Regions from separate parts of the Alcanivorax sp. HI0007 genome, predicted to be linked through region 1. Evidence: predicted binding sites of a transcription regulator. Region 1 holds the regulator's gene; the other holds the start of a gene.
What was found. The regulator FNR, encoded in region 1, switches genes on or off when oxygen is low (the NO sensors DNR and NnrR bind a similar motif). The targets are predictions, from matches to a motif close to TTGATNTANATCAA.
Positions count from the first base shown of each region.

Region 1 (15,985 bases):
ACCCTGTCCGGCGCCAGCGACCAGTTACAGGCCACCCAGGAATCCCTGTCCGGAAATTATGTGGTCGCCCTGTTGCTGGTCTATCTCTTGCTGGTGGCGATTTTTACCCACTGGGGCTTCCCGTTGCTGATCATGACCACGATTCCACTGGGTATTGCCAGCGGCCTGCTGGGCCTGGCGATGATGAATGGCGTGGGCGCGCTGCTTCCGCTTCTCGGTCTGCCACCGCTCACCCAGCCCTTCGACATGATTACCATGCTCGGTTTCCTGATTCTGATGGGCACCGTGGTGAACAACCCCATCCTGATCGTCCATCAGGCAACACTGAATTTCCGGGAAAAGGCCATGAGTGCCGTGGAGGCCGTCAACGACGCCGTGGCATCACGGCTGCGCCCCATCGCCATGACCACCATTACCACGGTCTGCGGCCTGGCGCCGCTGGTGCTGATTCCCGGTGAGGGCACCGAGCTTTATCGGGGCGTCGGCGCCATCGTCCTGTTCGGGCTGCTCGGCACCGCCATTGTGACCATCACCTTCCTGCCAGCGCTCACCGCCCTGGTGCTTTCACTTTTCAGAAAGAGGACCTGATCCCGCAACGTTTCCTTCCGACGGTTGACGACAGCGCCAAAATTATCCACAAAGGTCATGTGCCTATCCCAGGATGGGTGAGACATTTTGTCCCAGGATTACGAACGGCGCAGTTGATCTATATCAAGAAAGCCGGGGAACACGCTTGGTATCGTCTCCCGGCGCATCATTCGGAAGGGAACGCACATGGAACACTCCGCAGTTTCACCATCGTATAACTACACGGTGGTTCGGCAATTCACCATCATGTCGGTTGTCTGGGGGATTGTGGGTATGCTGGTGGGGGTCATTATCGCCGCCCAGCTTGCCTGGCCTGTCCTCAATTTTGAATTACCCTGGTTCAGCTTCGGCCGGTTACGGCCGCTGCACACCAATGCGGTGATTTTTGCCTTTGGTGGCTCCGCCCTCATCGGCACCAGTTACTATGTGGTGCAGCGTACCTGCCAGGCAACCCTGGCGTTTCCCAGGCTGGCTGCTTTCACTTTCTGGGGCTGGCAGGCGGTGATTGTGGCCGCGGCCATCACCTTGCCCATGGGCTATACCAGCAGCAAGGAATACGCCGAGCTGGAATGGCCCATTGATATCCTGATCACCCTGGTCTGGGTGGCCTATGCCATCGTTTTCTTCGCCACCATTGCGCGACGCAAACAACCCCATATTTACGTGGCCAACTGGTTCTACGGCGCCTTTATCATTGCGGTAGCCCTGCTCCATGTGATCAACAACATCGCCATTCCCGTCTCGGCGATGAAGTCCTACTCCGTCTACTCCGGGTCCATCGATGCCATGGTGCAGTGGTGGTACGGGCACAATGCGGTGGGCTTTTTCCTGACCGCAGGCTTCCTGGGCATGATGTACTACTATGTGCCGGTACAAGCCCAGCGACCGGTCTATTCCTACCGGCTTTCCATCGTCCATTTCTGGGCCCTGATCGCCGTGTATATGTGGGCCGGCCCCCACCACCTGCACTACTCCTCCCTGCCCGACTGGGCCCAGTCCGTGGGCATGGTGTTCTCTATCGTCCTGTTGGCGCCCAGCTGGGGCGGCATGATCAACGGCATGATGACCCTGTCCGGGGCCTGGCATAAGTTGCGCACGGATCCGATCATCCGCTTCATGATCGTGGCCCTGTCCTTCTACGGGATGAGCACCTTCGAAGGCCCGATGATGTCCATCAAGACGGTCAACGCCTTGAGTCACAATACCGACTGGACGATCGGCCATGTGCACTCCGGCGCGCTGGGCTGGGTGGCCATGATCACCATTGGTGCCATCTACGTGATGATTCCCCGCCTGTTCGATCGCAAACAGATGTATTCCGTTGGCTGGATCAATGCCCACTTCTGGTTGAGCACCATCGGTACCGTGTTGTACATCGCCTCCATGTGGGTGTCCGGGATTATGCAGGGCCTGATGTGGCGGGCAGTGAATACGGATGGCACCCTCACCTACAACTTCGTGCAGGAACTGGTAGAGCGGCAACCGTTCTACGCCATCCGTCTGCTGGGTGGGGTGGTGTTCTTCGCCGGCATGGTGCTGATGGCCGTCAATGTCTACAAGACCATCGTTGGCGAACGTGACACCCGCGGTGACAACAACGTGCTGCAGGCTGCCTGAGGAGACCGACATGTCCAATGCCCATGAAAGAGTGGAAAAGAATGTCGGCCTGATGATCGTGCTGACATTGATCGCGGTAAGTTTTGGTGGCCTGGCGGAAATCGTGCCCTTGTTCTGGCAGAAAGCCACCACCGAGCCGCTGGAAAGCCTGGAGCCTTACACTGCCCTGGAAATGGAAGGCCGGGATATCTATATCCGCGAAGGCTGCCATGTCTGCCACACGCAGATGGTTCGGCCCCTGCGTGCAGAAACCGAACGCTATGGCGCCTATTCCGTGGCTGGCGAAGACGTGTGGGAGCATCCCTTCCTCTGGGGCTCCAAGCGTACCGGCCCGGATCTGGCCCGGGTGGGACTGCGCCCGATCACCGAGCAATGGCACCGTGAGCATCTGCGTGATCCGCGCCAGGTCGTGCCGGAATCCAATATGCCCGCTTACCCCTGGTTGCAGGAAACGCCGGTGGACTGGAGTGATACCGAACGCACCCTGCGACTGTTCAAGGACACCTTTGGCGTCCCCTACAGCGACCAGGACATTGCCGAGCAGTTGAACAAGATCGGGGGTGAGTGGGCCGATGCCACGGAAGAAGATGCCCTGGTTGCCTATCTGCTTTCCCTCGGCCAGGAACGTAAGGAGGCCTCACAATGAGCTATCAAGCCCTGTTCACGCTGGTCTTCTTTGTGGCGTTTATTGCAATGACCCTCTGGGTGTACCGGCCCAGCCGCAAGAAAGACTACGAAAAACTCGCACACATGGCCCTTGAGGCTGATCGCCGCAAAGAGAGGGATGAGCAATGAGTGATTTCTGGAGCTGGTTCATCATCATTATTGTTGCCATCAATCTGCTCGGCTGTGCGGGGCTATTGCTGTGGAACAATCAGATTTCTCCGGAGGAAGCGGCCAAGGAAACCACTGGCCACAGCTTTGACGGGATTCAGGAACGGAATGCGCCCCTGCCCCGCTGGTGGCTGTTCCTGTTCATCGGCACGCTGATCTTTGCCTGCATCTATCTGGCGTTGTACCCGGGCCTGGGCAAGTTTGAAGGCCTGTTGGGCTGGAGCAGTTCCGGCCAGTATGAAAAGGAAGTCACCCTGGTAGCGCGGCAAACCGACCCGTTGTTCGAAGAGTTTGCCAAGGTGCCGGTGGAAGAACTGATCGAGTACCCGGAAGCCCTGGCTGTGGGGGGACGGCTGTTTGCCAATAACTGCGCCATTTGTCATGGCTCGGATGCCCGTGGGGCCAAAGGCTATCCGAACCTGGCAGATAACGACTGGCTCTATGGGGGTGAACCCAAGCAGATCATTACCAGCATTGCCCAGGGGCGTACCGGCATGATGCCCCCCATGGCCGCGGCCATCGGTAATACCGATCAAGCCGTGCGCGACATGGCCATTTATGTGCAAAGCCTGAGCCGGCCGGATCTTGCCAGGGATGCGCAAAAAGCCGCCGCCATTGAGCGGGCGAAGCCTAAATTTGCCGTCTGTGCCGCATGTCATGGGCAAGACGGCAAGGGGATTCAGGCCATGGGCGCGCCAAACCTCACTGACACCACCTGGCTCTACGGTCCACGACTGGAGGATATCGAAACGACGATCCGTAAAGGCCGCAAAGGGGAAATGCCCAAGCATGAGAATCTGCTCAGCGATGAAAAGATTCATGTGATTGCGGCCTACGTTTACAGCCTGTCCCACAAGCCAGCTCCGTAACGACAGGCCATTGTCGCGGCCCCACAGGGGCCGCCGACAAGGCCAGTCGGTGGATCACGCCAGCCCCCTTCGAGGTGCGTAATGAGTGAACGCGACCGCATCAAAACCGTTGATGACAGCCCGGAAGCACAGGGGCCCATCAGTCTCTATGCCAAACGCAAACGGATACAGGTCAAATCCATCAGCGGTCGTTTCCAGCGTATTCGGGATTTCACCATCCTTAGCACCATGGGGCTCTACCTGGCTCTGCCCTGGGTTCGCTGGGACGGGCAGCAGGCGGTACTGTTCGACCTGCCCAACCGGCAGTTCCATATTTTCGGTCTGACGCTGTGGCCGCAGGATTTCCTGTTCCTTTCCTGGACCTTGATCATTGCCGCTTTTGCCCTGTTCTTCTTCACGGTTCTGGCCGGACGTGTCTATTGCGGCTATGTTTGTCCGCAGACGACCTGGACTCGCTTTTTTCAATGGATTGAGCAGTTGTTTGAAGGTGACCGGCACAGCCGCATCAAGATGGATGAGGCTCCCTGGACCCTGAGCAAAGTGCTGCGCCGTGGCAGCAAGCATGTCATGTGGCTGGCCCTGGCGTTTCTTACCGGTCTCACTTTTGTCGGTTACTTCTCCCCCATCACGGATCTCACCGTGCGCATCTTCAGCTTCAGCTGGGGAGGCTGGGAGCTGTTCTGGGTGGCCTTTTTTACCGTTGCCACCTATATGAATGCCGGGTTCATGCGCGAACAGGTGTGTCTGTACATGTGCCCCTATGCCCGTTTCCAGAGCGTCATGTTCGATCGCGAAACCCTCATCGTTTCCTATGATGAAGCCCGGGGCGAACCCCGTGGTCGAGGCAGCAAAAAGCGGCAACAAGGCACACAGGAAGTCGAAAAAGGCGACTGCATTGACTGCGGACTGTGTGTCCAGGTTTGCCCTACCGGCATTGATATTCGCGATGGTCTTCAATATGAATGCATTACCTGCGCGGCCTGCATCGACGCCTGCGACGATGTGATGGACCATATCGACAAGCCCCGGGGGTTAATCCGCTATACCACCGAGAATGCCCTGGAGGGCAAGGAATCCCGGGTCATTCGTCCGCGTCTGGTCGGCTACGGGATGGTGTTGTTGGCCATGGCCACCCTGTTCATGGTCACTCTCTATAATCGGGTGCCCCTGCAGGTCGATGTATTGCGCGATCGTAATCAGCTGTTCCGGGTTGCCAGCAGTGGGCGCGTGGAAAATGTCTATCGACTGGAAATTCTCAACAAGGGTCAGGATGCCCACCGCTACACACTGACTCTGGAAGGCCCTGAGGGGCTGCGCATGGAGAACCGTACCGAATTTACCATTCAGCCCGGCCAGCATTTATCCTTGCCGGTCACCGTCAGTTACGACCCCTATGAGGTGGAGATGCCCTCATCCACCATCTGGTTTTCAGTAAGGTCACTGGACGACCCTGACCTGGAGAAGCAGCATGAATCACGTTTCATCACCCCCCGTGGATGATCGCCCCTGGTACCGGTATCCGCTGTTGTGGCTGGCCATTCTGCTGCCCGCCAGCTCGGTGGTTGCCGGCCTGACCACCCTGTATATCGCTGTGATCAATGCAGACGCTCCCGTGGTGGACGAGTGGTACAAGGAAGGCCGCGGCATCAACCGCTCCATGGAGCAGGAACAGATTGCCGCGCGCCTGGGCATTGGCCTGGTACTGTCCCAGGTGGGTGCAGGGGTGCAGGCCAGGTTGACCAGCGACGCCGGCATCCCGGCGCCGGCGATGATCAAGGTGGCACTTCGTCACCCGACCCTCAAGGAAAAGGATGTCTTGCTGACGCTGCATCATCAGGGCAGCGGAGTATTTCGGGGCGATGGTGTCCTGCCTGCGTCCGGGCGTTTTATCGCTACCGCATCCACGCCGGAGGGCCACTGGCGTTTGTACCAGAACGGCACCATTGAAGACGGCACCATGAGTCTGGGTCACGTTACGACACCATGAACCAGCGACTCGCCCCTCCCTGCTGGCACTGCGGGCAACCTGCCCCTTCTGGCGCCTTCATTGCGCGCACCCCGGAAGGAAAGCGCGATGCCTGCTGCCCAGGCTGTGCGGCAGCCATTGAAACCATTTATGGCATGGGGCTGGATGATTACTACCGAATCCGCCAGGACGATGCTCCGGCGCCGGATGCTCGCCGTGCTGAACTGGATCTGGCCCTGTTCGACATTGCCGATCTGCTCGCGCCACACTCTACCCCGCTACCGGATGGCCAGCGTCTGCGACTGCAGCTTAGTGGCCTCACCTGTGCCGCCTGCAGCTGGCTGATCGAAAAAACGCTTTCCGCACAACCGGGTGTGAAGCGCGCCAGCGTCAATCTGGCGGGCATGACACTGACCGTGGACTATCAGGGCACTCCCCAGGCCCGTGAAACCGCCCGTCGTATCCAACAGCTGGGTTATGGCGTGAGCCTGCCCGGCGACCCCGCTGCCAGTGCCGCCAACCGGCGGGAGCACAAACGGCTCCTGGGCCGGCTGATACTGGCGGGTCTGGGCGCCATGCAGGCCATGATGTATTCCATGGCCCTGTATATCGGCGTGTTTGATGGCTCCGATGCGATTTATGAGTGGGTCTTCCGGCTGGCCAGTTTCCTTGTCGCAACGCCGGTGGTGTTTTACGCCGGCTGGCCTTTCTTTCAGGGCGCCTGGCGAGGGCTGCGCAATATCAACCTGACCATGGACACCCCCATCGCGTTGGCCCTGTTTCTGGCCTGGGGCGGCAGCCTGGTTGCCATGTTCGCCGGCGGTAGCCATGTTTACTTCGACTCCGCTGCCATGTTCGTTTTCTTCCTGTTGATCAGCCGCTGGCTGGAGCACCGGCAGCGCCAGGCGATCCATGCCGGGTATGCTCGGCTTGGCGATACCCTGCCCCGGGCGGTTCGGCGACTGCGTGGGGATCAGCCAGAGTGGGTCAGCCTGCGTCAGGTGACGGCCGGTGACCGATTGCTGCTGATACAGGGGGATGTGATTCCGGTGGATGGCCGCATTGTCGATGGCCAGGGCAGTTTCGATGAAGCGGCACTCACCGGGGAGTCCCTGCCCGTCAATCGGGGCCATGATGCACGCCTGGTGGCCGGCGCCCGCCTGCAAGAGGGGGCAATCACTCTGGAGGCCGAGTGCGCTGCTGATCACAGTCAGATTGCCCGTATCGCCGAGCAGGTGGAGTTGGCCAGCCGCGAGCGACTGGACGTGGTTCGCGACTGGCATCGTATTGCCCCGCTCTTTACCGCTGCCGTGTTGTTCCTGGCCACCTTTACCCTGGTGTGGCATTGGCCCGCCGGGCCTGGCGAGGCCTTTGATCATACCCTGGCGGTACTGGTGATTACCTGCCCCTGCGCCCTGGCCCTGGCGGTGCCACTGACGCTCTCGGCCACTTTGGGGACCGCCTTGCGCGAAGGCGTGCTGGTGGCATCGCCTCGCCAGCTGTTGCGACTGCCGCAGATTGGCGGCGTGCTGTTCGACAAGACCGGCACCCTGACCAAGGGCGCCTTTTCCCTTGTAGAGAGCCAAACACTTGGCAGCGTTTCGGAGCCCGAGCTGCTTGCCATTGTCGCCGCCCTGGAATGGAATAACCCGCATCCGCTGGCACAGGCTTTCCGTGACATGGAGCGGGATCCCCAGGTCACCACTGTCCAGCCGGACGGCAACGGTATCAGTGGTGTCCGTCACGGACAGCAATGGCGTATCAGTGGTGCGCCAGAGCAGGCGCGCCCGGGCACCACCTGCCTGCAACTCACCTGTGACCACACAGTGCAGTTGTATCTATGGCTACAGGACAGTCTTCGCCAGGAAAGCGTGGCGGTTACCCAGGCACTCCGGGCTCAGGGTCTGCAGGTACGCATGGCAACCGGCGATACTGCGGCTGCCGCCGAGCCGGTGGCTCGGGCATTGTCGCTGGAGCAGTGGCATGCCGGCATGCAACCCGCGGACAAAACCCGCTGGCTCACGGAACTGCAAGCCGACAGGCCCCAGATGATGGTCGGTGACGGCATCAACGATGCCCAGGCCATGCTCGCTGCAGCCGTGTCGGTGGCCACAGCCAACGCCACCAGCCTGGCCCAGCGGGCGGCAGGCCTGTATCTGCTTCAGGATAACCTGCATGCCATTCCTGCCCTGCCCGCGCTGGCCCGCTGTTGCCGACGCATCGTTCGGCAGAACCTGACCTGGGCCCTGCTCTACAATCTGCTGGCGGTTCCCTTTGCTGTCGCCGGCTGGATTCCGCCCTGGGCAGCAGCCCTGGGCATGTCTGCCAGCTCGCTACTGGTCACCCTCAACGCAACACGGGTTAGCCGATGGAAATTGTCCTCCTGTTGATACCTCTGGCCTTGCTGTTTCTGGGCGGAGCTATCTGGGCGCTCTTCTGGGCCCTGCGCAAGGATCAGTTTGATGACCTGGAGAATGCCTCCTGGCGCGTGGTGTTCGAAGACCGGGAGCAGCGCAAAAGCGTCCCGGGGACACGTGATGACACGGCGGCTGACAGGGACGAAAGGAATGAAAGGGGCGACAGGGAGTGATGATGCCGGAAGCCTCGCAGTCCCTGCTGGCATTGCTGGCCAGTGCCATGCTGTTGGCCAGTGCCGGCAGTGTTCACTGTATCGGCATGTGTGGCGGCATTAGCAGTGCCCTGACTTTCTCGATTCCGGAGCCACAACGACGGGGCAAAGCCCTCTGGGGCTGGCAGTTACTGTTTGGCACCGGCCGGGTATCCACCTATGTGCTGCTCGGGAGCCTGGCAGGAACGCTGGGCAAGACCCTGCTGGACTGGCTGCCCGGGCCCTCCATGGCGGTGGGTCTGGCCCTGTCCGGGATCCTGATGCTGCTGCTCAGCGGGTATCTGTTAGGGCGCGGCGTGTTGCTGAAGAAACTGGAGGGCGTCGGTGCCGGATTATGGCGTCGCCTGCAGCCGCTGACCCGTCGTCTGCTGCCCGTGGATCACCCGATAAAAGCCCTGGCACTTGGCGGGCTATGGGGGCTGCTGCCCTGCGGGCTGGTGTACACGGCGCTGGCGTTGTCCATCACCTCTGGCAGCGCGTTGTCAGGCGCCCTTGTCATGCTCTGCTTTGGCGTCGTCACCGTGGTGCCGGTGGCCACCACTGGCGTTATCGCCTCCCAGCTGCAGCGCTTTCGTTCCGGGCCATGGCCCAAGGTAGCGGCTTGTCTGACTCTGATGCTGGCCCTGGTGTTCTTCTGGCAGGCCTGGTCCATGGGTCAGGGCGGTCACGCTGGCCATCATGGTGCCACAGGGCCCGCCTCCGATACGTCTCACCACCATCAGCACCATCATTCCGACCCTTGATCCAGGTCAACATTGGGCCCTGACAGCTGGCCATAATGGGCAAAACCACTCAACAGGAGAGAGAGTGTGGCCACCTGGGACAAAGCATTGATCAGCCAGTATGGCGGTCCGGGACCGCGTTACACCTCTTATCCCCCTGCGCCGCAATTCCATGAAGAGATCAGTGAGGAAGAGTGTTCCCGGGCCATTGCCGCCGGAAATGCCGCCCGTCGCCCTCTTTCCCTGTATGTGCACGTGCCCTTTTGCAGCACGGTCTGTTACTACTGCGCCTGCAACCGTATCGTCACCGCCAATCGCGGCCGGGCGGCGGAATACCTGAGCCGGCTGAAGCAGGAAATCGGCCGTCGCGCTGCCCAGGTGGATAGCCAGCGTCCGGTGACCCAGATCCACTGGGGCGGTGGCACACCCACGTTTCTGAGCGATGCCCAGATCACCGAACTGGTCTATTACATGGCCCGGCACTTCACCTTGCGCGAAGACGACCGTGGCGACTATGCCATCGAGATTGATCCACGAACCGTGGATCAGGCGCGCCTGGGCCTGCTGCGTGGTCTGGGTTTCAATCGCATCAGTCTGGGTGTCCAGGATCTGGATCTTCGCGTGCAGCAGGCCGTCAATCGCGTCCAGCCCTATGAAATGATTCGCCAGACCATGGAATGGGCACGGGACTTCGGCTTCAAATCCATCAATACCGATCTTATTTACGGTCTGCCCTGGCAGTCAGAGTCCAGTCTGGCCAGGACCCTGGAGCAAATTGCCGATCTGCGACCGGATCGTATCTCGCTCTACAATTACGCCCATCTGCCGGCGCGATTCAAGATTCAGCGTCAGATTCCCGACATGGCTCTGCCGAGCCCGGATGAAAAGCTGGCCATGTTTGTTCGGGCTGGCAGGATTCTGCAGGATGCCGGTTATGTGTTTATCGGTATGGATCACTTTGCCCTGGAAAATGATGAAATTGCCGTCGCCCAGCGCAATGGCCTGCTGCATCGCAATTTCCAGGGATACACCCTCCATGGCGATGCGGATCTGCTGGGTTTTGGGGTCAGCGCGATCAGTCAGATCGGCAACCTTTATGCCCAGAACATGAAATCATTAAGTCAGTGGTCTGACGCCATTGATCAGGGTCATTCTCCCATTGAGCAGGGCTATCTGCTGGATCGCGACGACCAGATGCGACGGGATCTGATCATGCGACTACTGTGCGACCTGTATGTGGATATGAAGCTGTTCAGCGAACAGTGGCAGATCAATTTTCCCGACTACTTTGTGGACGCTCTGGGGGCATGGGTGGAATTTGAGGCGCAGGGGCTGGTCCGGGTCGATCAGCACCGTCTGGTGATCACGGACCGGGGCCGACTGGTCAGCCGGGCACTGGTGATGCCGTTTGACCGTTATACCCAGAACGAAGCCAGACATCGCTTCAGTCGTATCATCTGAACCTTGTACGTTTGTTGTTCACCCTGCCCTATACTGTAAGGTGAAATTTGCACTACGCAGCTATCAACCGGAGTCGCACCGTGTCTCACCATGTTTCCTGCAATGATTGCAGTCTGAGCCCCATCTGTCTTCCTCTGGCAGTGGCGCCGGCACAGCTTGACGAGCTGGATCGCATCATTCACCGGGGCCGCCCCCTGAAGCGCGGCGAGCACCTGTTTCGCGCGGCGGATGATTTCCAGGCGGTCTACGCGGTCCGCTCCGGCGCGCTGAAAACCTATGTGCTCAGCGATGAAGGCGACGAGCAAGTCACCGGGTTTTATCTGCCCGGGGAAGTGCTCGGTATGGATGGCATCAGCACCGCTCACCATGTTTCCAACGCCAAGGCCCTGGAAACGGCCACGGTGTGCGAAATCCCCTTCTCCAAACTGGAAATGTTGTCCCAGCGGATTCCCACGCTGCAACACCATTTCTTCAGCTTGATGAGCAACGAAATCCGCTCCGACCGTGAGCTGCACATGCTGCTCAGCAAGAAGAACGCGGATGATCGTGTGGCATCGCTACTACTGTCCATGTCAGCGCGCCACCAGCGGCGCGGGCTCAGTGAGCGGGTTTTTCGCCTGCCCATGTCCCGCTACGACATCGCCAACTACCTGGGCCTGGCGGTGGAAACGGTCAGCCGTATTTTTACCCGTTTCCAGCAGAACGAATGGCTGCGCGTGGAAGGCCGGGAAGTGGAAATCCTGGATCGCCGCAGCCTTTGCGGTGAGCGGCAAAATCTGGAGGCCACTCTGTGAACGCCCCCGTTCTGGCCATTCTCGATAGTGACCTGAAAGCGCCCCAACCGGCGCTGCACAAGGCGCAGCAAATTGCGGATGCCAGTCAGCGGCCACTGCATGTGCTGGTCAATGCCTATTCGTCTGCCATGGTTCGGGCTGTCGGTATCGCCCAGGAGCGGCAAAACGCCGCCAGGCAGCAAATTCATGGCGCCTGGGAGAAACGGATCCGCCATCTGACGGACCGGGAGGATGGCGAACTTTCCATTCTCTGGCAGAAAGACAGCATGGAGGCGCTGCGCGATAGCATTATTGCCCTGCAACCCGGCATGGTCGTGGTCCACACCAGCGCGGAAACCGGGCTTCGCCGGCACCTGTTTACCCCCCGGGATTGGCAGCTGATCCGCAAGGCACCCTGTCCGGTGCTGTGCGTCCATGGTCGTGCCTGGTCCTCATCGCCGAGGGTGCTGGCTGCCCTTGACCCGGGCAACGAGGCGCAGCAGGACGACCCGCTGGCCATTCGGGTGCTTGATGCGGCAAATGAGATTGCCCTCCACCTGGGTGGGAGCCTGCGCGCTTGCCATGTCCTGGATGAAATGGACGACAGCATGATTATGCTGGTGGGCGAGGCAATCCCGGATTACGCCGGTGGCATGGATGAGATGCGTCGCTTCTACCGGGAGCGCTTTCTGAAATTCGGCGCCGCCCATGGGCTTGGGCCGGATCAAATGACGACCCTTACCGGCCTGGTCGCAGCAACCCTGGGCAAATATTGTGACGACCAGGACATGGATGTGCTGGTGGTCGGCACCGTGCACCGCAACCTGCCGGAGCGGGTATTGCTGGGTGCCACTGCGGAATCTGTAATTACCCGTGCCAGCGCCGATGTGCTGGTGATCAAACCCGAAGGCTTCCAGGGTCCCTGGCAAGCCTGATTCAGGAGAACCTTACGATGACAGACAAGAAGGATTTTGCCGACAGCATTCGCCAAAAGCTGGAAGACTGGGATTATCAACTGGATCGGCTGACCGCGCGACTGGGTGACAAGCGAGACGAGTGGCGCGCGGAAGCCAAGCAGAGAATTGCTGACATTGAAGAACGCCGCGACGCGCTGGAAGCGAAACTGGAAAAACTGGAATCCCACGGCGAGGATGCCTGGCAAGACATCAAAGCCGGTGTGGAGCTGGCCTGGGATGGTTTGAAAACCGGCCTTCTTGCCGCCCGTAGCGAATTCGAAGACGGGAAATAATCATTTCTAGGTTCGAGTTACGAGGTTCGAGGTTCGAAATGCAAAAGCCACAATAGAACCCGTTTTTTGCCTTTCGTAACTCGAACCTCGCGACTCACAACTGAAATCCCTACTGCTCTTGCCGCCGAAATACCGGTTTTTCCGCTTTGGATTCCTCCGCGTAGAAACGATAACCGGCCACATCAAAATTCTTCAGCTTTGCTGGATCCTTGATGCCCTTCTTGATGACCCACGCCGCCATTAATCCGCGGGCCTTCTTGGCGTAGAAACTGATCACCTTGTACTTGCCGTTTTTCTCGTCCTGGAACACCGGCTCAATGATACGGCCGTTGATGGATTGCTTTTTCACCGATTTGAAGTACTCATTGGACGCCAGATTCAGCAGCACGTCGGTTTTTGCCGTTTTCATATCCTTGTTCAGCTGTTCGGTGATAATGTCCCCCCAGAAGGTGTAAAGGTCCTTGCCGCGAGGATTGTCCAGCCGGGTTCCCATTTCCAGCCGGTATGGCTGCATCAGGTCCAGTGGACGAAGCACACCATACAGTCCCGACAGCATGCGAAACGAATTCTGCGCTTCCTTGAGCTGGTTATCGGTAAAGGTGTCGATTTCAAGGCCGGTATAGACATCACCCTTGAAAGCAAATGCTGCCGGTCGGGCGTTACGGTTGTTGAACGGTCGTTGCCATTGGGCAAACCGTTCCACGTTCAAATGTGCGATTTTGTCACTGACACTCATCAGACTGCTGACATCGGCCGGGGAAAGCTGGCGCGCGCGCTCGATCAGCACTTCGCTGTCGTCCAGCAAACGGGGCTGGGTCGTTTTCAGCGCGGGCAATTCGCTCTCGTAATCCAGGGTCTTTGCCGGGGATACGACAATCAGCATGGTCTACTCCTTTACATATGACTCCCGGGATTATATGAATCAGGGAGTGCGAGGTCTGCAATTCTGGAGAATAAATGCGCCTATTACTGGTATTGACTGTCATTATCGCTGTGACTGTTCTGCTGTGGGGAAGCTGGCAGTGGGGACGCCGACCGTTTTATCTGGTGCTGAGCCTGGTGTTGGCAGGACTGCTGGTGCTCGGCATTGGCGTTTGGCACGGTGGCCGTGATGATCAGGTTCGCCTTCCTCCGGACGGCATCGTGGTGACATTGAAAGGCAGTCTCGCTTCCGAATCCGGCGTACGGCTCACCGGTAATCTGGCCAATCGCAGTGAAATGAATGTGGCGGCCGTCACCCTTCTTGCCCGGGCCCTGTCCTGCCCGGAGACAGGGAGCGAGTGCACGGTGATCTACCAGCAGCCGATTGATCTGCAAATGTATGTACCCGCCGGCAAGGACTATCCCTTTGCCGTGGTCAGTCGCCACCCGGACGAGGACACCCCGGTGGACCGCTGGGAGCTGGAAGCCATCGACAAGCTGGCCTACCCCAACCGGTAATCCTGGCTGCTACTGGCATCCTGCCGAGCGAATCGTCACAATGCGGCCTCGAGCAGGCTGTTGAAAAGCCGCTTGCGTGTCAGTCTTTCAGGCTGGCTCGCAATCCAGGCACGGTGTTGAAAATGTCCCCTCAAGGGGGATCGAGATATGACAATCCATCGGCTCTTCACCTTCAACACGCAACAACGAGTGCGAGTCAGCCTGGCAGACCCGGGAGCACTCGCAGAGCATAAAGGCGTGGCCTGAATGGCCCATCTACTGCTCTTTGTCGCCAGGAAAGGGAGCCACCCTGTCCGTCGCGACAAAACACAACAGCTGCACCTTTCAGGCGACGCTGAGTACGCAAGAGGCTTTTCATTAGCCTGCTAAACTCCCAGGAGTCACTATGGCATCACTGATTGCCGGCCAGCTCACCCCCATTGGCGACCATGCCTGGCGGGTTCTGGCGCGCAACCCGGGCATGATGACCGGGCCAGGCACCAACAGTTATCTGTTTGGCAAGGAAAGCCTGACTGTCATTGATCCCGGTCCGGAGGATCAGGAGCATCTGCAGGCATTGCTGCAGGCCTCGCGTACCCTGGGAAAACCCATAGAGCAGATCATCGTCACCCATACCCACCGTGATCACTCCCCCGGGGCGCTGGCCTTGGTGGCAGCAACCGGTGCCCGTTGCCTGGGCCCCGCCGTCCCCGATGACGGGCTGCAGGATGAAAGCTGGCAGGCGGACCGGTTATTGGCCGAGGGTGACCGGGTTGATTGTGGCGGTGTATCGCTGCAGGTAATCGAAACCCCGGGGCACGTGGGCAACCACCTGTGCTATCTCAGTGAAGATGGCCTGCTGTTTACCGGTGATCACCTGATACAGGGCTCGACCGTGGTCATCGCCCCACCCTCCGGTTCCATGCAGGCCTACTTCGCCTCTCTGCGTAAACTCCAGCACCGCGGCATTACCCGCATGGCACCGGGCCACGGGGATGTGATCGGCGATCCGGAGGCCACCCTGAGCCAGACGCTGGCACACCGGCAGAAACGGGAAGACAAGGTCCTGGAGGCCCTTTCCAGCGACGCACAACCCCTGGCCATATTGGTTAAGGATGTCTACGACGATGTGCCCGAGTTCCTCCATGGCGTGGCGCAATTCTCCCTCCAGGCCCACCTGATCAAGCTGGCAGAAGATGGTAAGGCCCAGGAAACCGGTCAAGGCTGGCACAGAACCTGATTGCGCAGCCTCTTGGTAGGAGCGCCTGTTGAGGCGCGAAGTCGGCAAGGAGGCTTACGGGGCACGAGAAGCGAGTTTCGAATGACGAAAAGCAAACCAGCGACGATTCTGGTTTTCGCGACTCGTTGCTCGCTTCTCGCTCCGCCTCTTTCGCACCTCAAGCGGTGCTCCTACAGGTGCACCAACACAAGGTTTTCGCTGTTAACTGCTTTTCACAGCCATCCTTTGCGCTTGAAGAACCAATATGGCGTCAGGCCGGACAGGAACATCAGCCCGATCGCCATGGGGTAACCAAAGCGGAAATCCAGCTCCGGCATGATCTCGAAGTTCATGCCATAGATGCTGGCGATCATGGTCGGTGGCAGGAACACCACCGCGGCAATGGAAAAGATCTTGATGATCTGGTTCTGCTGAATATTGATGAACCCTTGCGCCGCATCCATCAGGAAGTTGATCTTGTCGAACAGAAAAGTGGTATGCGACATCAGCGTGTCCAGATCGTGCTGCACCTCGGCACAGGTCCGGCGGCGGACCTTGTCGGTTCTTACATAGCGCTGAATAAAGGAGATGGAGCGCTGGGTATCCATCAGACACAGGCGGATCTTGCCGTTGGTGTCC
Region 1 is NZ_LWEJ01000064.1:4,113-20,097, forward strand. It holds gene A3714_RS03090 (efflux RND transporter permease subunit) at 1-588, shown strand, start outside; gene ccoN (cytochrome-c oxidase, cbb3-type subunit I) at 775-2,205, shown strand; gene ccoO (cytochrome-c oxidase, cbb3-type subunit II) at 2,216-2,851, shown strand; gene A3714_RS03105 (cbb3-type cytochrome c oxidase subunit 3) at 2,848-3,000, shown strand; gene ccoP (cytochrome-c oxidase, cbb3-type subunit III) at 2,997-3,908, shown strand; gene ccoG (cytochrome c oxidase accessory protein CcoG) at 3,990-5,408, shown strand; gene A3714_RS03120 (FixH family protein) at 5,377-5,895, shown strand; gene A3714_RS03125 (heavy metal translocating P-type ATPase) at 5,892-8,264, shown strand; gene ccoS (cbb3-type cytochrome oxidase assembly protein CcoS) at 8,243-8,464, shown strand; gene A3714_RS03135 (sulfite exporter TauE/SafE family protein) at 8,464-9,246, shown strand; gene hemN (oxygen-independent coproporphyrinogen III oxidase) at 9,313-10,686, shown strand; gene fnr (fumarate/nitrate reduction transcriptional regulator Fnr) at 10,734-11,480, shown strand; gene A3714_RS03150 (universal stress protein) at 11,477-12,394, shown strand; gene A3714_RS03155 (hypothetical protein) at 12,412-12,708, shown strand; gene yaaA (peroxide stress protein YaaA) at 12,818-13,591, opposite strand; gene A3714_RS03165 (hypothetical protein) at 13,666-14,148, shown strand; gene A3714_RS03170 (MBL fold metallo-hydrolase) at 14,534-15,367, shown strand; gene corA (magnesium/cobalt transporter CorA) at 15,580-15,985, opposite strand, start outside.

Region 2 (15,985 bases), on a different contig from region 1:
CTGGTGCCAAGCTGGCCCTGTCTGACATCAATGAAGCCGGCCTGAAAGAAACCGCCGATCTGCTGGGTCTGGCTGAAGACCGCCTGATGACCCGCAAACTGGACGTGGCAGACCGTCAGGCGTTTTATGATTTTGCCGATGACGTGGTCAACCATTTCGGCTATGCCAACATGATCTTCAACAATGCCGGTGTTGCCCTGGGTGCCACCGTTGAGAAGATGAACTACGACGACTTCGAGTGGTTGATGAACATCAACTTCTGGGGCGTGGTTTACGGCACCAAAGCCTTCCTGCCTTACCTGAAGGAAGCAGGCGAAGGCCATATCATTAACGTGTCTTCCGTGTTTGGACTGATCGGCATTCCCACTCAGTCTGCCTACAATGCGGCAAAATTCGCCGTGCGCGGTTTTACCGAATCCCTGCGCCTGGAGCTGGAAATGGAACAATGCGGTGTCTCCGCCACGTCCATTCATCCCGGCGGCATCAAGACCAACATCGCCAAGTCCGCTCGCATTAGCGATGATGTGGCCGCCATCACCGGATCCGATCCCGCGCAATCCAAAGCGGATTTCGAGAAGATGTTCCGCACCACACCGGAAGAAGCCGCCAGCACCATCCTCAAGGGGGTTCGCCAGAACAAGCGTCGGGTACTGATTGGTTCTGACGCCCTGGCGATCGACACCATGCAGCGGCTGTTGCCTACCAGCTACCAGCGTCTGATGGTGATGGGCCAGAAGTTCATGAACAAGAAGTAATGACAGAACGCCCTTACTCCCAGGCCTGCGAGAACAACAAGGCTCCGATCCTGGCCGTGCTGAAGCAGCATTGCCAGGCGCCGGGTACCTTGTTGGAAATTGGTGCCGGTACCGGCCAGCATGCGGCCTGGTTGTCCGGGCAACTTCCCCATCTGCAATGGCAGCCTTCCGATGTGGCCGCCAACCTGCCCTATATCCAGCAGTGGCAGAGTGATCCGGGCAACCGGGCCCTGCCACCGCTGGCGCTGGACGTTGCCGGCGAATGGCCAGCCGGCCGCTTCGATTACCTGTTTACTGCCAACACCTTCCACATCATGGCCGAGCCACTGGTGGAAGCCTGTATCCGCAAGGGCTGTGAGCATTTGACCGAGGACGGCAAATTCCTGGTCTACGGCCCGTTCAACTACCAGGGCCAATTCACCAGCGATTCCAACCGCCAGTTCGACCAGAGGCTGCGAGAGGGTGACGGTGACCGCGGCATTCGCGATCAGGAGTGGGTGGTAGAACAGTTCGCCCGCCAGCAACGCCACCTGCTGGCCGACCATGAAATGCCCGCCAACAACCGGCTACTGGTATTTGGCTAAACCGTGTGCCGCAGGGTCCGCATTCTCGGCTTGAGATAGGCCACCCCGAAGATCATGATCATCAAGGCGTCGCGCCAGTGAAACAGCCCTCGCCGCCGAATCCATACCATAAAGCCGATGCATTCCAGGGCATGCAGGACCGCAACAACCAGCCCGGCCCCCAACAGCAAACGGTCGAAGGGCGACGGCAGATCCAGGAAAATGGCTAACCCTACTGCCACCCAAAACACTACAATAACCCCGCGAAGCAACCCCATAAGAAACATCCTCTGACAGCGCTGGCTATTTTTTCTACAATACCCCGTTTTCAGCAGGAACGGGTGGACTGATTACCGCCCCGCGGCTGTGTGCCGCCAGTGCCAATATCGGCACAGACTCTTGCATTCAGACTGAGCGAATACATGCAAAAAGACAAGACAAGCACCTGGACCCTGGATCAGTTCCCGGTGCCGAAAAAAGACGGTGAAACCCGCTTCCATGACTTTGATCTGGACCTGAACCTGATGCGCGGCATCGCCGACCAGGGCTTCCAGTATTGCACGCCCATCCAGGCGGAAGTCCTGGGCCATACCCTGGCCGGTGCCGACGCCATTGGCCGGGCCCAGACCGGCACCGGCAAGACCGCCGCCTTCCTGATCACGGTGATCAACGACCTGCTGCGCCACCCCATTCAGGTAAAGCGCTACGCCGGCGAGCCCCGGGCCCTGATCGTTGCCCCGACCCGGGAACTGGCCATGCAGATCGAAAAGGACGCCAGGGCGCTGGCCAAGTACACCGACTTGCAGGTGATGAGCGTGGTTGGCGGAATGAACTTCAACCGCCAGCAGGAGCGCCTGCAGAACGAGTTGATCGACATTCTTGTGGCAACCCCCGGTCGCCTGCTGGATTTCGCCAAACGCCGTGATCTGTGGCTGGACCGGGTGGAATTCCTGGTGCTGGATGAAGCGGACCGCATGCTGGATATGGGCTTTATTCCCGACGTGAAACGTATCGTCGGCATGACCCCGAAAACCCGATACCGGCAGACCCAGCTGTTCTCTGCCACGTTCAGCGATGATGTGATGAATCTGGCCCGCCGCTGGACCGAGGATGCCGAGGTGGTGGAAATCGAGCCCGCCCAGGTCACCACCGACACCGTGGAGCAGAAGGTCTACATCACGAATGCCGATGACAAATTCACCCTGCTCTACAACCTGATCACCGGCATGAACATGGACAAGGTAATCGTCTTTGCCAACCGCCGGGATATTACCCGCCGGGTCAGTGACCGCCTGCAGAAGAAAGGTCTGAAAGTGTCGCTGATCTCCGGTGACGTGCCCCAGACCCAACGCATGAAGACCCTGGAACGCTTCCGCGCCGGCGATCTGCAAGTGCTGATCGCCACCGACGTGGCCGGCCGGGGCATCCATATCGACGGCGTCTCCCATGTGGTGAATTACAACCTGCCGGAAGACCCGGAGGACTACGTTCACCGTATCGGCCGCACCGGTCGGGCTGGCGCCAGCGGCATGTCCATCAGCTTTGCCTGTGAAGACGATGCCTTCCTGCTGCCGGAACTGGAAAATGCCATCGGCATGAGACTGGAATGCGAGTATCCGCCGTCGGATCTGCTCGCCGAGAAGGACTCAGAAAATGGCAAAACGCATCAGCCCGGATGAGGGCAAAACCCGTTTCGACCAGGGCGACGCCCTGTTCGTGGATATCCGTGACCCGGCCAGTTTTGCCGCTGGCCATTTACGCGGCGCCGTCCACCTGACCCAGGCCAATGTGGAGCCGTTTCTGGCTGATACCGCCCCGGAAAAACCCCTGGTGATCTACTGCTACCACGGCAACAGCAGCCAGGGCGCCGCCGACTGGCTGAGCGAGCAGGGATTCAGTGATGTGGTCAGCTTGGATGGTGGCTATGAAGTTCTCCGCCAGCGCTTCCCGGAACTGCTGGAAGAAATGGCCTGACCCGTGACCATGAGCCGCACAGCGGAGCCTGCTCATGGTCATCGGGCTTTCCCCCAACGTCATAGGCCATGCCTGCAACCCGCTACCGGGAGCAGGCGTGCCCCTGACGCATAGTGCCTCAGAACCGGTAACCCAGCCCTACCATGTACACCCAGGGATCGATTTCCACATCGATCTTGTCCACGCGGGCGTCATTGACATACAGGCGCGCCTCGGTATCGATATCGATGTTCCAGACGCTGACGTTGAACAACCAGTTCTCGTTCAGGGAAAAGTCAGCACCCACTTCCCAGGCAAAGCCCATGGAATTACTGAGCTTCACATCCGCATCAGCCCCCCCCAGCAGCGGACTGACCACTGCATCGTCGATGCTGTCCTCGAAAAACAGGGTGTAGTTCAACCCTGCGCCCAGATAAGCCCGCATGGGCCCGACCTGAGGGGCATAGTATTGTGCCAGCAGCGTGGGCGGCAGGTGCCCGGTTTCGCCGATAACCACCCCGCCGCCACCGGTATCCAGAAGGATGTCATGGGTAAAAGGGGTCGCACCGACCAGCTCAACACCGATCGAGTCAGTGACCATATACGCCAGGGTCAACCCCAACTGGGTATCGTCATCCACATCGACGCCCAGGCCACCCACCGCAGGCAGCGCCGGATTGAAGACCTCGCTGCTGGCATCCGGATCCACCTTAATCCCCCCCAGGCGCACAATCACATCCCCCGCCTTGTGGGCCAGGGCCGGCCCGGCCATCAACACTCCGGTTAGCAGCAGCGCCGCTTTTCCTTGTCCTCGCAGTTGCATACAGTTCCCCTTTGTTCCAGCAAGATAGAGACAGTGACCCGATACCCGGCACAGGCTGTAATGGCCACCCCACCGGTACTATTGAAAGGCCGTTGGAGAACGGGGGTATTGTTCTGAATCAATAAAAAGAGGTTTTACGACCATGTCATCCGCCGAATTGATTTCCGCCCTGCGCGATGCGCACCAGGCACACCTTTGTGCACAACTGCAGAACGAGGACCACTGGCAGGCCCTGATGGCTCAGGCCAGTGACAGCCTGGGCGCCGTTCCCCTGGGCAAACTGGTAGACAGCGATTCCCTGACCTCGGTAGTGGATCAATGGCTGCAACAGGCGCTCAGCGCCCAGGGACTGCAGACGGTGGTCAGCGATGTGAGCAAGGCGGTCTGGGAAGCCGCTGAAAAGGATCCGGCTACCGTGGGCGAGCTGCTCAGTGAAGACCATTTCGAGGCGATCCTGGAGCAGGTGCTGAAGCTGCAAACCCTCCGCGAGAAAGCCATCCACGCGGCCATGAGCCATCCGCTGGTCAGCGAAATGGTCAGTGAAATGCTCTATACCGGGATCAAGAACTTTCTGCTGGAAGAAAATGCCCTGGCCAAACTTCCCGGCGTCAGCAGCGTGATGAAAATGGGTCGCAAGAGCATGGTGGGCAAGGCCATGGGTGGCATGGAAGAGTCCATCCGTGATTATCTGAGAAAGAATATCCGTGTCACCCTGAGAACCGGCGAGCAATGGTTGAACAAGCAGCTCACCAATGAGCGCATCGAGCAACTGGCCAGAGACGGTTACCAGCGTGTGGCACCGCTCAAACCCGCCAACTATCTGAAGCTGGTACCCGCCGGCACTATCGATGAAGTGGTCAGCCAGGGCTGTGCCATCGGCGATGAAACTGCCCGCCTGGACTACACCCGCCGTCTGGTCAGCGTGGGCATCCACGCCGCCGTTCAGTCCCTCAGCGACATGCCCCTGCAAACCCTGCTGGACGGCATGAAGATCAGCGAAGATCAGGTCCGCCAGATCACCGCTCCCGCCCTGGCACGCGGTGCCACAATCCTGATTGAGCAGGGCGTACTGGAACCGTTTATTCAGTGGGTGCTGGATGATTTTTATCAGTCGGAAGCGTGCAAGGCAGCCATAGAGAAGATTAACGGCTGATAGGAAACCGCTGTAGGAGCGCCTCGAGAGGCGCTCCTACAGGTTAACCGCTACGCGTTAAAGAAACTGCTCGGCGTATTCCGCCAGCAACGACCTCGGCACCCCGTTCAGCTGCACCGAACCACCATGAACGAACCGCTTGAAGCGTTCGGTCATGTAGGTCAGGCCCGAGCTGGTGGGTGACAGATAGGGGGTGTCGATCTGGGCCAGGTTGCCCAGGCACACCACCTTGGAGCCTTCCCCGGCCCGCGTGATGATCGCCTTCATCTGATGGGGAGTCAGGTTCTGGCTTTCGTCAATCAGGATCAGGGATTTCTGGAAGCTGCGGCCGCGGATATAGTTCATGGCCTTGAACTGGATGTTGGCCTTTTCCTTCACGTACTGAATGCTCCCGGAAGGATTTTCATCGTTCAGGTGCAACGCCTCGATATTGTCGTTGATAGCCCCCAGCCAGGGGTCCATTTTTTCCTCTTCGGTACCGGGAAGGAAACCATGCTCTTCCGCCAATGGCGGCGTAGACCGGGTGGCGATGATCTTGTTGAAACGCTTCTGTTCCACCGTCATTTCGATGGCGGCCGCCAGCGCCAGAATGGTTTTCCCGGACCCCGCGGCCCCGGTGAGGGTGACCAGGTGCACATCCGGATCCATTAACAGTTGCAGCGCCATGGCCTGCTGCAGGTTTTTCGGGCGTAACCCCCAAACCTCCTGATCCAGCAGACTGTCGGCCTTGTAATGCCGCAGGGTCACGACGCCGTTGTTCACATCCATGACCCGCCCGACAAACCCCTGTTCATCAATCACGTACTGATTGGGATAGACCTCTTCGCCCAGGATCTCACTCACCAGCAGACCATGGGACAGATGATGCAGGGTATCGGCGCCCACCTGCTCGGTTTCCACCTGGGTGACCTGATCCCAGAAGGAACCGGGCACTTCGAAGTAGCCCCGGGTCAGTTGCTTGATGTCCGATACCAGCTGATCGTTGTGGTAATCCTCCGACTCGATGCCACAGGCCCGCGCCTTGAGGCGCATGTTGATGTCCTTGGTCACCAGAATAAAACGTCGCTCCGGCTGACTGGCCTGCATGGCCACCACATCGTTGATGATGCGGTTATCGTTCAGGTTATCAGGCAGTGGCGCCCTGTCGTTGTCCGGCTTGGACATCAGCACCGTCAGCGTGCCCTGGGTGACCGTCTCCGGCCCCCGGGGGATGGGGATACCCGCTTCCACCTCTGCCGGGGTGGCACTGCCAAGCACCCGGTCGATCTGGCGAATGGCCGCGCGGCAGTCTGCCGCCGTATGGGATTTGCCGCTCTTCAGCTTATCCAGCTCCTCCAGCACCGTCATGGGAATCACCACCCGGTGTTCCTCAAAATTGAGTAACGAATTCGGGTCGTGGATCAGTACGTTGGTATCGATGACGTAGGTTTTTTGCTGTTCTTGTTCGAGGGTTGAATCGTTCTGGTTGGCGCTTGCGTGGTTGACGGAGAGGGTGTGAAGTCTGGCCGCGCGCTCTTCCATGCGTATCCCCTGTGACGGTTGCGTCGTGGGCGGCTACGGCTCGGGCGTCAGATCTGGCTCATACTGTGACAAAGCGAGAGTGACGCCTGCGCCTGCCGCCGTTGGTTTAAGCCTTTTGGCGGTTCAGTTGCAGCAGCTGTAACAGCTTATGATCGCGATCACTCCCGCAAGGGCGGGATTGGAATTACCATAACCCAGCTTTTTCGAAATGATCAATAGAAAACCTCGCAAAGTTTGCCAGCGGACAGGCAGCTGGCTGTCATAGTGTTTAGAATACCCGCGTATTTTTCTCTTCGTTTTCTGTCACCAGGTGATTGCCATGTCCCTCGAGCACCCGCAAGTAATGATGCCGCCACCGGCCCTGTATCTGGGGGGGCTGCTGATGGGTTATGGCATCGATCAGGCCCTGCCGCTCCCCGCCCCGGCATTCCCGGGTGATCACTGGGTGATTCTGGCGCTGGCCGTGATTGGCACCACCCTGGTGCTGGCTGCGGCGATCCAGCTGCGCCTGGCACGCACGACCCTGGTTCCCCATCGCCCCGCCAGTCAGCTGCTTACCACAGGCGTATTCCGGCTGAGCCGCAATCCCATCTACCTGGGCTTTACCGCGCTCTACCTGGCCATGGCCCTGAATCAGCACAGCCCGGGCATGCTGATCATGCTGGTCCCGGTGGTCTGGGTTATCCAGCAGCATGTGATTGTTGCGGAAGAAGCGTTTCACGCCCAACAGTTCGGGGAGCAATGGCAGGCCTATCAGCAACGTGTTCGGCGCTGGCTGTAACCCGGGCCCGGATGGCGGTGGCTTGTGGCCCACTCTTGAGAAACTCCACGGCCCCCAGCTTGCCGTGTTGCAAACGCATGTGACGGGAACCGAAATGCCCCGGCACCAGCGTGCTGGCGCGGGTCTGGCGGGGTAACCAGCCCAACCGCCGGTACAGTTCCGCCACCAGTTCCGAACAGAACCAGCCGCGCTGGTCCGGCTTGCGGGTAAAACCGGTCAGCACATCCAGGGCATTGCACAGCACGTAATTCTTGTAGGGACGGTGGAGCAACCGTTTGACCAGGCGCGTCAGCAGTTGCTGTTGACGATCACTCAATGGCGGCCCATGCCGTCGACGCAACGCCACCGTGCCCGGGTAATCTCGTAGCTTGTCTGCCAGTGGAACCAGCGCCACACCGGCCACCGGACAGCCCAGGGTCACATCCGGTGATTCACTCAAGGTGGTAGATTCCAGAACCAGCGGATCGGGATTACCGGGCAGGTGCACGACCATGCCGATATGACTCCAGGGACTACGGGTAAAGACCCGGATCACCTCACTGGTAAAACCGCGGCCGGAAAACAACAGCAGATCCCCGGTTCGCAGTGAGCAAGCAGAATCAAGAGGCATTGTCATGGGCACGGCCACAGGCTCTTATCCGTTGCAGGACTATCCTGTGGCCACACTAGAAATTCGGCGTGACAGTTCGCTGACAGTGGCGTCACGGTTTGGTGAAGAAAAACTGCCCATCTCGCTACAGCGCCGCGGTAGGAACGGAGCGCAGGGGAGTAACGCCCGCAGGGCGGCCCCGTAGGGGTGAGCGCAGCGAATAACACCTCTTGAGGTGCGAATCCGAGTGACAGCGAAGGAAATGTACCAGGTAACCACCGGCTCCTTCTAAAGACACCTGTCGAGCCCGGAAATCCCTGATCGCCCTTCGGTCGATTTCCTCGCTTCGCGAGGTTCGCGGCTCAAGATCCGCTCCTACAGCGGCTCCGTAGCGTAGATACCCAGGTGATAACATGCAGGCAAGGCATCGTCACATTCCTGTTATCTGCCGTCGTTACCCTGTGTAATTCTCTTTGCCAGTCCCCGCCCCCGCCTATGGAAGACACCCTCTACCTGCTGCAACGCCATCTGCCAGAGCTTCTGCATCTGGATGCCCTGATTCGTCATGGTGAACGCCACCTGCGGGTGTCCACGGTTCATGAGGTGCCCATGGGTGAGTTGTCCTTGCCGGTGCGGGTGATCGAAATGGGCAGCACCTCCCCCGGCGTGCCGGTGATCGGTTTTTTTGGCGGTGTGCATGGGGTGGAGCGGATCGGCAGCCAGGTGCTGATGTCCTGGTTGCACAGCCTGATTCATCGTTTGCAGTGGGACGATCAGCTCCATCGCCGGCTGGAGCAGGTGCGTCTGGTATTCATGCCCATGATCAACCCGGGTGGCATCTGGAAGCGCACCCGCAGCAACCCCAATGGCGTGGACCTGATGCGCAACGCGCCCATCGATGCCATGGGCCGGGTGCCTTTTCTGGTGGGCGGCCACCGCATTAGTCGACACCTGCCCTGGTATCGGGGAAAAAGTGGTGCCCCCATGGAAGCGGAAGCCCAGGCGTTGGTGCGCGTGGTTCGGGAAAAACTGATGCCAGCTCCCTTTGCCATGAGCGTGGATTGCCACAGCGGCTTTGGTCGTCGGGACCGTATCTGGTGCTGCTACGCCCGCAGTCATCGCCCTATTCCCCACATCGGTGAGGTGTACCGGCTCAAACAACACTTCGAAGACACCTATCCCCATCATCACCCCTACCTGATCGAGCCCCAGTCGGTGAACTACACCACCCATGGCGATCTCTGGGATTATCTCTACGACGATGCCCAGGATCGGGCACCGCAACACACCTTCCTGCCCTTTACCCTGGAAATGGGCTCCTGGCTCTGGGTGCGCAAGAATCCCCGGCAGATGCTGGATTTCTTTGGCTATTTCAACCCGGTCATCGGCCACCGGCACCACCGGGTACTGCGCCAGCACCTGCCCCTGTTCGAGTTTCTCACCGCCATGACCGCCAACGCCGGCAACTGGTTACCCTCCAACCGGGAAAAACCTGCACTGACCCGGGAGGCGATCAGCCACTGGTTCGGTGACACACACTGATCCCATCGTTACTGTTGCCCCCTCGCCGGGCTCGCTGGCAATTCATGGCCCCGACCTTGCAACAGAAACCCCATTGGGTCTGCCGTCCGGCTGACATACACTTTGCCAAACGCCCTGATAAGGACACATCATGAAAGCCCTGATTTTCGCCCCTCTGGCCCTGCTGGCCGGCTGTCAGCATCTCAATTACCAGGAACCCACCACTGGCGAGACCGCCCAGGTTACCTTCACCAGCAACGATACCGCCGCCCAGCCCGTCGTCTGTGTGCCCGGCAAGGGCTTCCAATCCACCGACTATGCCCTGTCGCAAAGCCCGATCAGCGGTGGTGCACTGGACGAACTGCTGGAAACCATGAAGAAAAGCCCGGAGGTCACAACAACGGTCGACGCGGCCCCCGCCACCCGCATTGGCGTGATCTACAATCGACGCCAGGCGGACAACAGCCGGGACCGCTGTCGTGTCGCCCTGCAGTTTTCTCCCCAGGCCGGTGGCGAGTACCAGGCGCACTTTGTCTACGACAAGGGTCAGTGCGGTCTGTCATTAAAGGATGCCGCTGGCAACAGCGTCGATGCGGTGCAAACTGACTGGCAGTGCCCATAACGGGCGCACCAATGCGGTGCGCGGCACCAATTTCGCGCACCGCATTCTCTGTTTCCCCTTTGTGAAACCCGCTTTTTTCCCCCCAACAATCATCAAGCCACTGTTTTTTATCAACAAAAAATAGTTGGCACGCTCTCTGCAATATCTAATGCGAGCCGAAAAGGCGGTGCGTCACCAGCGCACATTGAACGAATTAGACTTGTTAAGAGGGTTGCACATGAAAAACGTATTTGGTCTGAAGAAAACCGTTTTGGCCGCTTCCATCGTCGCTGCCAGCCTGGCTCCGGCCATCGCTGCTGCTGAAGTCAGTGGTACCCTGGGTGCGTCCAGCCAGTACTTGTGGCGTGGTCAGCAGCTGACTGACGGTGCTGCGGTATACGGTAGCGTTGACTACTCCCACACGTCCGGTCTGTACGCTGGTGCCTGGGCCTCTTCTGAAACCGACGACACCGAGTACGACCTGTACGCCGGTTTCGGTGGTGAGTTCGAAGGTCTGAGCTACGACATCAGCTACATCGACTACAACTACACCGCTGGCGGCACCGCAGGCGACAACCCTGCATCCGGCGCTGACTTCCAGGAAGTTCACCTGGGCGTTGGCTTTGCCGGCCTGAGCGCTGATGCCTTCATCGGTGTGGGTAATTCCGGCAAGGGTGGCGATGAAGATTACGAAAGTGACTACTTCGCTGTGGGTTACGGCTACGACAAGTACTCCGCCACCGTGGGCTTCTATGACTTTGAAGCTGACGACAGTGACTACACTCACTTGGATCTGAGCTACGCCGTTACCGATCAGTTCACCTTCACCCTGTCCAAGATCGTTGATCAGGAAGAAGACGACACCTACGACGACGATCTGGTGATGAGCGTTTCCTACGAGTTCGCACTGTAAGCACCAAGAACACGGGCGGCGCATGCCGCCCACTGTTTAACGCCGCGGGGCTCTCCCTGGTCCTCGCAAACACGCAAGCAACCCCGCGGCGTCTTTTTCGTTTCCACGGAACATCCGCCACGCTCCAGGCAACACGCCAGACCTGCCCTTTTATCTCCCTCCAGTAAAGTACACGACCACCGCATCATGATCAGACACTGGCGTCACGCCCTGACTGCCGTACAAGCTGTGATAGCGACCCGCATTACCCCGGGTTACCGCCGTTCTGGAGACTGCCTTTTTCGCCGCCCGTGACACCCAGATATGGTCCAGCGCCTGTGGCCGGCAACGATAACGAAAGCTGTAGCGCTCCGGTTCCGGCATAAGCTGCCACAGATTGAACAGACCGGATTCCGCAAAACGCGCATAGCTGGCAGAGAGCCGCCCGGCATCCCAGGTGCTGTTGAAGTCACCGGCGACAATGAGCGGTCCATCCTGCTTAGTGACCCAGTTGGCCAGCAACGCCGCCTGGCTCTGCCTTTTTTCCTGGACCTGCGCTTTTTGCAGACCTCGCGCACTGCGCAGGTGCACCACAACCAGCTGCAACTGCCGAGGTGCATGCACCGTCACGTGCAAGGGCGGACGGGAAAACAGTGCGTGGCCGTAAAAGTCCTGCTCCACAAACAGGCTTTCCGCCGAGGCAATCTGCACCGGCTGACGATAGAGCAGGCCCACATCCATGCCGGAGGGATCATTGCCCTCTTTCAGAACGACGCGGTATCGCCAACCGTACCCGGCAAGTCGCTCTACCAGCGCCGCCAGTAATTGACGGTTTTCCACTTCCTGAACAGCCAGCATATGGGGCGCCCGCAAAGGGCCGGCGATGAAATCTGCCAGCGCCTCTAATCGCCTCTCCAGCACAGCAGAAGAAAGCGGTTTATCCAGATGGCTGTCTTTGCGGATATCACGAAGCCGCCACAGGTTCAGCGTCGCCAGGTTCCATTCATTTTCTGCCGGGGCGGGTACACCACGGGCGGGAGCCAGGCCTCGACAATCTGCCCACAGGCTCACAGGAACAAGAAGCAGGTAGACGATCAGTAAATAGCGCATTGACGCAGTTTATGAGGTGTCGGCAAAGCACAGCAGAGGCGAAGTCTCAAACATGGGTAGGAAAGAGGACCGACCGCTGCAGGGGGATCTCTGTCATTTTGGCACTGGCTTGCCCCGGAATTTCTTCCGGATAACAGGGCCCCGACTGTAAACCCCTGACCGCCCCCTATAGCGTAGGGTGCCACTGAGCCTGGGGCGAACTGCACCATCAAACGCCGAATCGGTGCAGTTCGCCCCAGGCTCAGTGACACCCTACGTTTTGCAACACTGCCGTGGGCGGATAGGACCATAAAAAAGCCCGCCGATGAGGCGGGCAAGGGGTCTGTGAACAACAACAGAAAACGTCAGGGCCGGTACACCACCTTCAGGTCCGGGGTTACCTGTGAGGCATCCAGGTAGCCAACAAAATTCCGGTTACTGCCTACCAGCAAAACCATCTCCTGGTCGCTGGATACCTCTCTGGGCGGCATGCCACGACCGGTGAAGATCATCCGCGCCCAGTAGCTTTTCATTTGCTCCGCACTCTTGCCGAGCACCTGCTGGTAAAACGCCTCCCGGGCGTCGCCTCGCGATGGCAAATCCAGCGGCTTCACCGAGACACCGGAAACCCGACGGGCCTGGCCATTGAAGATCTGCCGAACTTCATCCTGTGTCAGCGCCCCAAGACTGCTGTTGGCAGACACCACCACCACCGGGTCCGCCTGAACGGTGGTTGCCAGCATCAGGAGCAATGAGAACATTATTCTTTTCATGATCATTCCTCCTTAAAAAACCAGATCGGCACTGAGACGAATCACTGTGGCGTGGTCCTCCTCAAGCGGTGCACCCTCGGTAACAAAGAAACCGGAAGTGCTTACCTCACTATCGGAAAAATCGTAGTAGTAGCTGACTTCCCCTTTCAGGGCGATGGCCTCACTGAGGGAGTAGCGCAAACCGCCAGTCCAGCTTTTCTGCTGCTCTGCCAGACCGTTATTCAGGGCAGCGGGAAGGCTGCGATCCAGGTCACGGGGATTAACTTCGGCCCAGGTCACCATGGGCATCCATTTGCCGAGATATTTGCCGACGGTGACGTAGCCGCTCTCGCTGCTGGGATACCAGTTGCCAAAATCCAGTCGCGCTTTTTCTGCGGAAAAGAACCAGCTGCCATCATCGTATTGCAGGCCCAGGCCGGCAAAATAGGTGTACACCTCATCAAAGGACAGGCCCAGGATCGGGGGGACACCGGCGGCTGCCAGATCATCCTGGCTGACTGACACATCCGCGGCACTGTAGGCCGCTCTCAGCGTCCAGTTACGCCAGTAGCTGGTGAAGTTCAGGCCGCTCAGATCGTCGGCCTGAAACTGGGCGTTGGCCACACGGTCTCCCCCGTCCACGGTACTGGATCCCCAGAACCCGGAAAGGCGGTGCGAAACCGGCCCGGTGGTAAAACGCCAGGAAGCCTCCATCGCCTCCATGGTTTTTACCGGTGCCAGCTGATACACCTCCGCGGGCAGGCTGGCCCACGGGTAGGCATAGCCCACATCGATGTATTGGGAGTGCATATAGAACGGCGCCACGATGCGCCCGGCTTTCACGCTGACAGCGTCACTGAACTGGTAATCCAGATAGGCCCACTGCAATTCCGCATTGAATTCGTCAGCGCCGGACGCAAACAGCTGAACCACGGCCTCTGCCCGGTCGCTGAGCCTGGCGTTGAACTGGACCCCGGCGCGGGTCAGGGAATCATGGCTCCAGGTGTCATCGGCGCCATCGATATAGCTGGCAGAGCCCGAGGTCGTCTCCAGCTCCGCCCGGGACACGCCGGCGGACAGGAAGCCGTTGATGCGGATCCGGTCTGCGGCATCGTCCAGGGTATTGTCGAATTGTTGTTTTTCGAGCTGTTCCAGGCGCTGCTCATAATCCAGCAGCCGCTGCTGGAGATCACTTTCCGGAGTCTGGGCCCAGAGTGGGCTTGCACTCAGGGTGGCACCCAGCATCACGGATAATGCCTTTTTCATAGGTTCCCCATGCTTTTATAGTCGTTCCGGTTATGCAAAGACTACGAATAAAGCATGGGATTATCCGCAAAACGGAACCCGGTTCAACCGTCAGTTTGGGACTGGCGTATAACCGGGAAGCCAGTGCAGGCATCTTTCCCGCCTTTCAGGTGAAAACAGATCTCCACCGTTTCTCCGGGGGCCGACACCTCGGTGAGCTTCATCAGCATCAGGTGCTTGCCTCCCGGCGCCAGGGTGACACTCTCTCCCGCCGGGATTTCCAGGTGGTGTAGATGCACCATCCGGCGACTGCCATCACCGGTACTTTCCATGTCATGCAGCATGGTGTGACCGGCGGCCGGGGTACTCACGCCGGTGATGGTCACAGGCTCCTCCCCGTCATTGTTCAGGGTCACATACCCCGCCATGGCCGGCGAAACCGGGGGCACTGCACGCAGCCAGGGGTCGCTGAAGGTCAGCTCCGCGTGGGCAGGCACCGCAAGGGCAACCACCGCTGCCACCAGGGCGAATTTAAAGCAGGCTCTTGGCATCGTTTACCACCTCATCAATCGTGAAATCCGCCGGGTACAGTTTGCGCACCCGACCCTGGTCATCCAGCAGGTAAATATAGTCACTGTGGGTGAACAGATAATCCTGTTCTTGCTGATCCTTGATGAACACCACGCCGTACTGTTTGGCCACCTGGCGGATCTCCTCCAGACTGCCGGTGAGGCCGATGATGTTCGCCTTGAACCAGGTCAGGTATTCCTTAAGATGCGCCGCCGTATCACGCTCTGGATCAAAAGTGATGAAGACCGGCTGGACCTGATCCGCCTCCCCGGCTTCTTGCAGCTGCCGGTACACCTGGGCGACCCGGGCCAATACCGCCGGGCAGATATCCGGACAGTGGGTGTAGCCAAAAAACAGGATCGTCACCTTACCGTTGAGCGCTGCCTGACTGAAAGGCTCGCCGTTCTGGTCAGTCAGTGTAAACTCACCCCCCAGCCGGGTATTCACAGGCAAGTCACTTTCCTGCTTGCCACAGCCGGCCAGCAGAAAGGCCAGCAGCAGAGGCAGGAGATACGGTAGAAGGTACGGCAGTTTTCGCATGATCTCTCCGGTTGGTATAATCCGCGCCCATTTTGACGCTATTCGAGGGTTAGGCAAGCCAAAGCGGCTGACAACCCAATGATGGAGGTGCCCCTTGGCACGCAAGCTTTTTATTCAGACCCACGGCTGCCAGATGAACGAGTACGACTCCACCCGCATGGTGGACCTGCTCGAATCCAGCCATGGCCTGGAGCCCACCGACAATCCGGAAGAAGCGGACGTATTGCTGCTCAACACCTGTTCGATCCGGGAAAAAGCCCAGGAAAAGGTGTTTCACCAGCTGGGTCGCTGGAAAAAGCTCAAGGATGCCAAGCCGGACATGGTGATCGCGGTCGGTGGCTGCGTCGCCAGTCAGGAAGGCGATGCCATCCGTGACCGGGCCCCCTACGTGGACGTGGTATTCGGTCCACAGACCCTGCATCGTCTGCCCGGCCTGATTACCCAGGCCGCCACCACCCGAAAACTGGCCATCGATGTGACCTTTCCGGAAGTGGAAAAGTTCGACAACCTGCCAGAACCCAGCGTGGATGGCCCCAGCGCCTTTGTGTCCATCATGGAAGGCTGCTCCAAGTACTGTACCTTCTGCGTGGTGCCCTATACCCGTGGCGAGGAAGTGAGCCGCCCGGTGCAGCCGGTG
Region 2 is NZ_LWEJ01000085.1:86,334-102,318, forward strand. It holds gene A3714_RS04975 (SDR family oxidoreductase) at 1-755, shown strand, start outside; gene A3714_RS04980 (DUF938 domain-containing protein) at 755-1,339, shown strand; gene A3714_RS04985 (DUF1145 domain-containing protein) at 1,336-1,596, opposite strand; gene rhlB (ATP-dependent RNA helicase RhlB) at 1,741-2,997, shown strand; gene glpE (thiosulfate sulfurtransferase GlpE) at 2,972-3,292, shown strand; gene A3714_RS05000 (OmpW family protein) at 3,411-4,094, opposite strand; gene A3714_RS05005 (hypothetical protein) at 4,237-5,247, shown strand; gene A3714_RS05010 (PhoH family protein) at 5,305-6,768, opposite strand; gene A3714_RS05015 (isoprenylcysteine carboxylmethyltransferase family protein) at 7,088-7,549, shown strand; gene A3714_RS05020 (YiiX/YebB-like N1pC/P60 family cysteine hydrolase) at 7,449-8,165, opposite strand; gene A3714_RS05025 (M14 family zinc carboxypeptidase) at 8,634-9,680, shown strand; gene A3714_RS05030 (hypothetical protein) at 9,811-10,281, shown strand; gene A3714_RS05035 (TorF family putative porin) at 10,499-11,173, shown strand; gene A3714_RS05040 (endonuclease/exonuclease/phosphatase family protein) at 11,324-12,262, opposite strand; gene A3714_RS05045 (hypothetical protein) at 12,607-13,014, opposite strand; gene A3714_RS05050 (hypothetical protein) at 13,027-14,259, opposite strand; gene A3714_RS05055 (copper chaperone PCu(A)C) at 14,343-14,789, opposite strand; gene A3714_RS05060 (SCO family protein) at 14,770-15,348, opposite strand; gene miaB (tRNA (N6-isopentenyl adenosine(37)-C2)-methylthiotransferase MiaB) at 15,443-15,985, shown strand, end outside.
Region 2: A3714_RS05000 (OmpW family protein) is a predicted target of FNR. The motif match lies at 4,203-4,216, and genes of this name have one in related genera.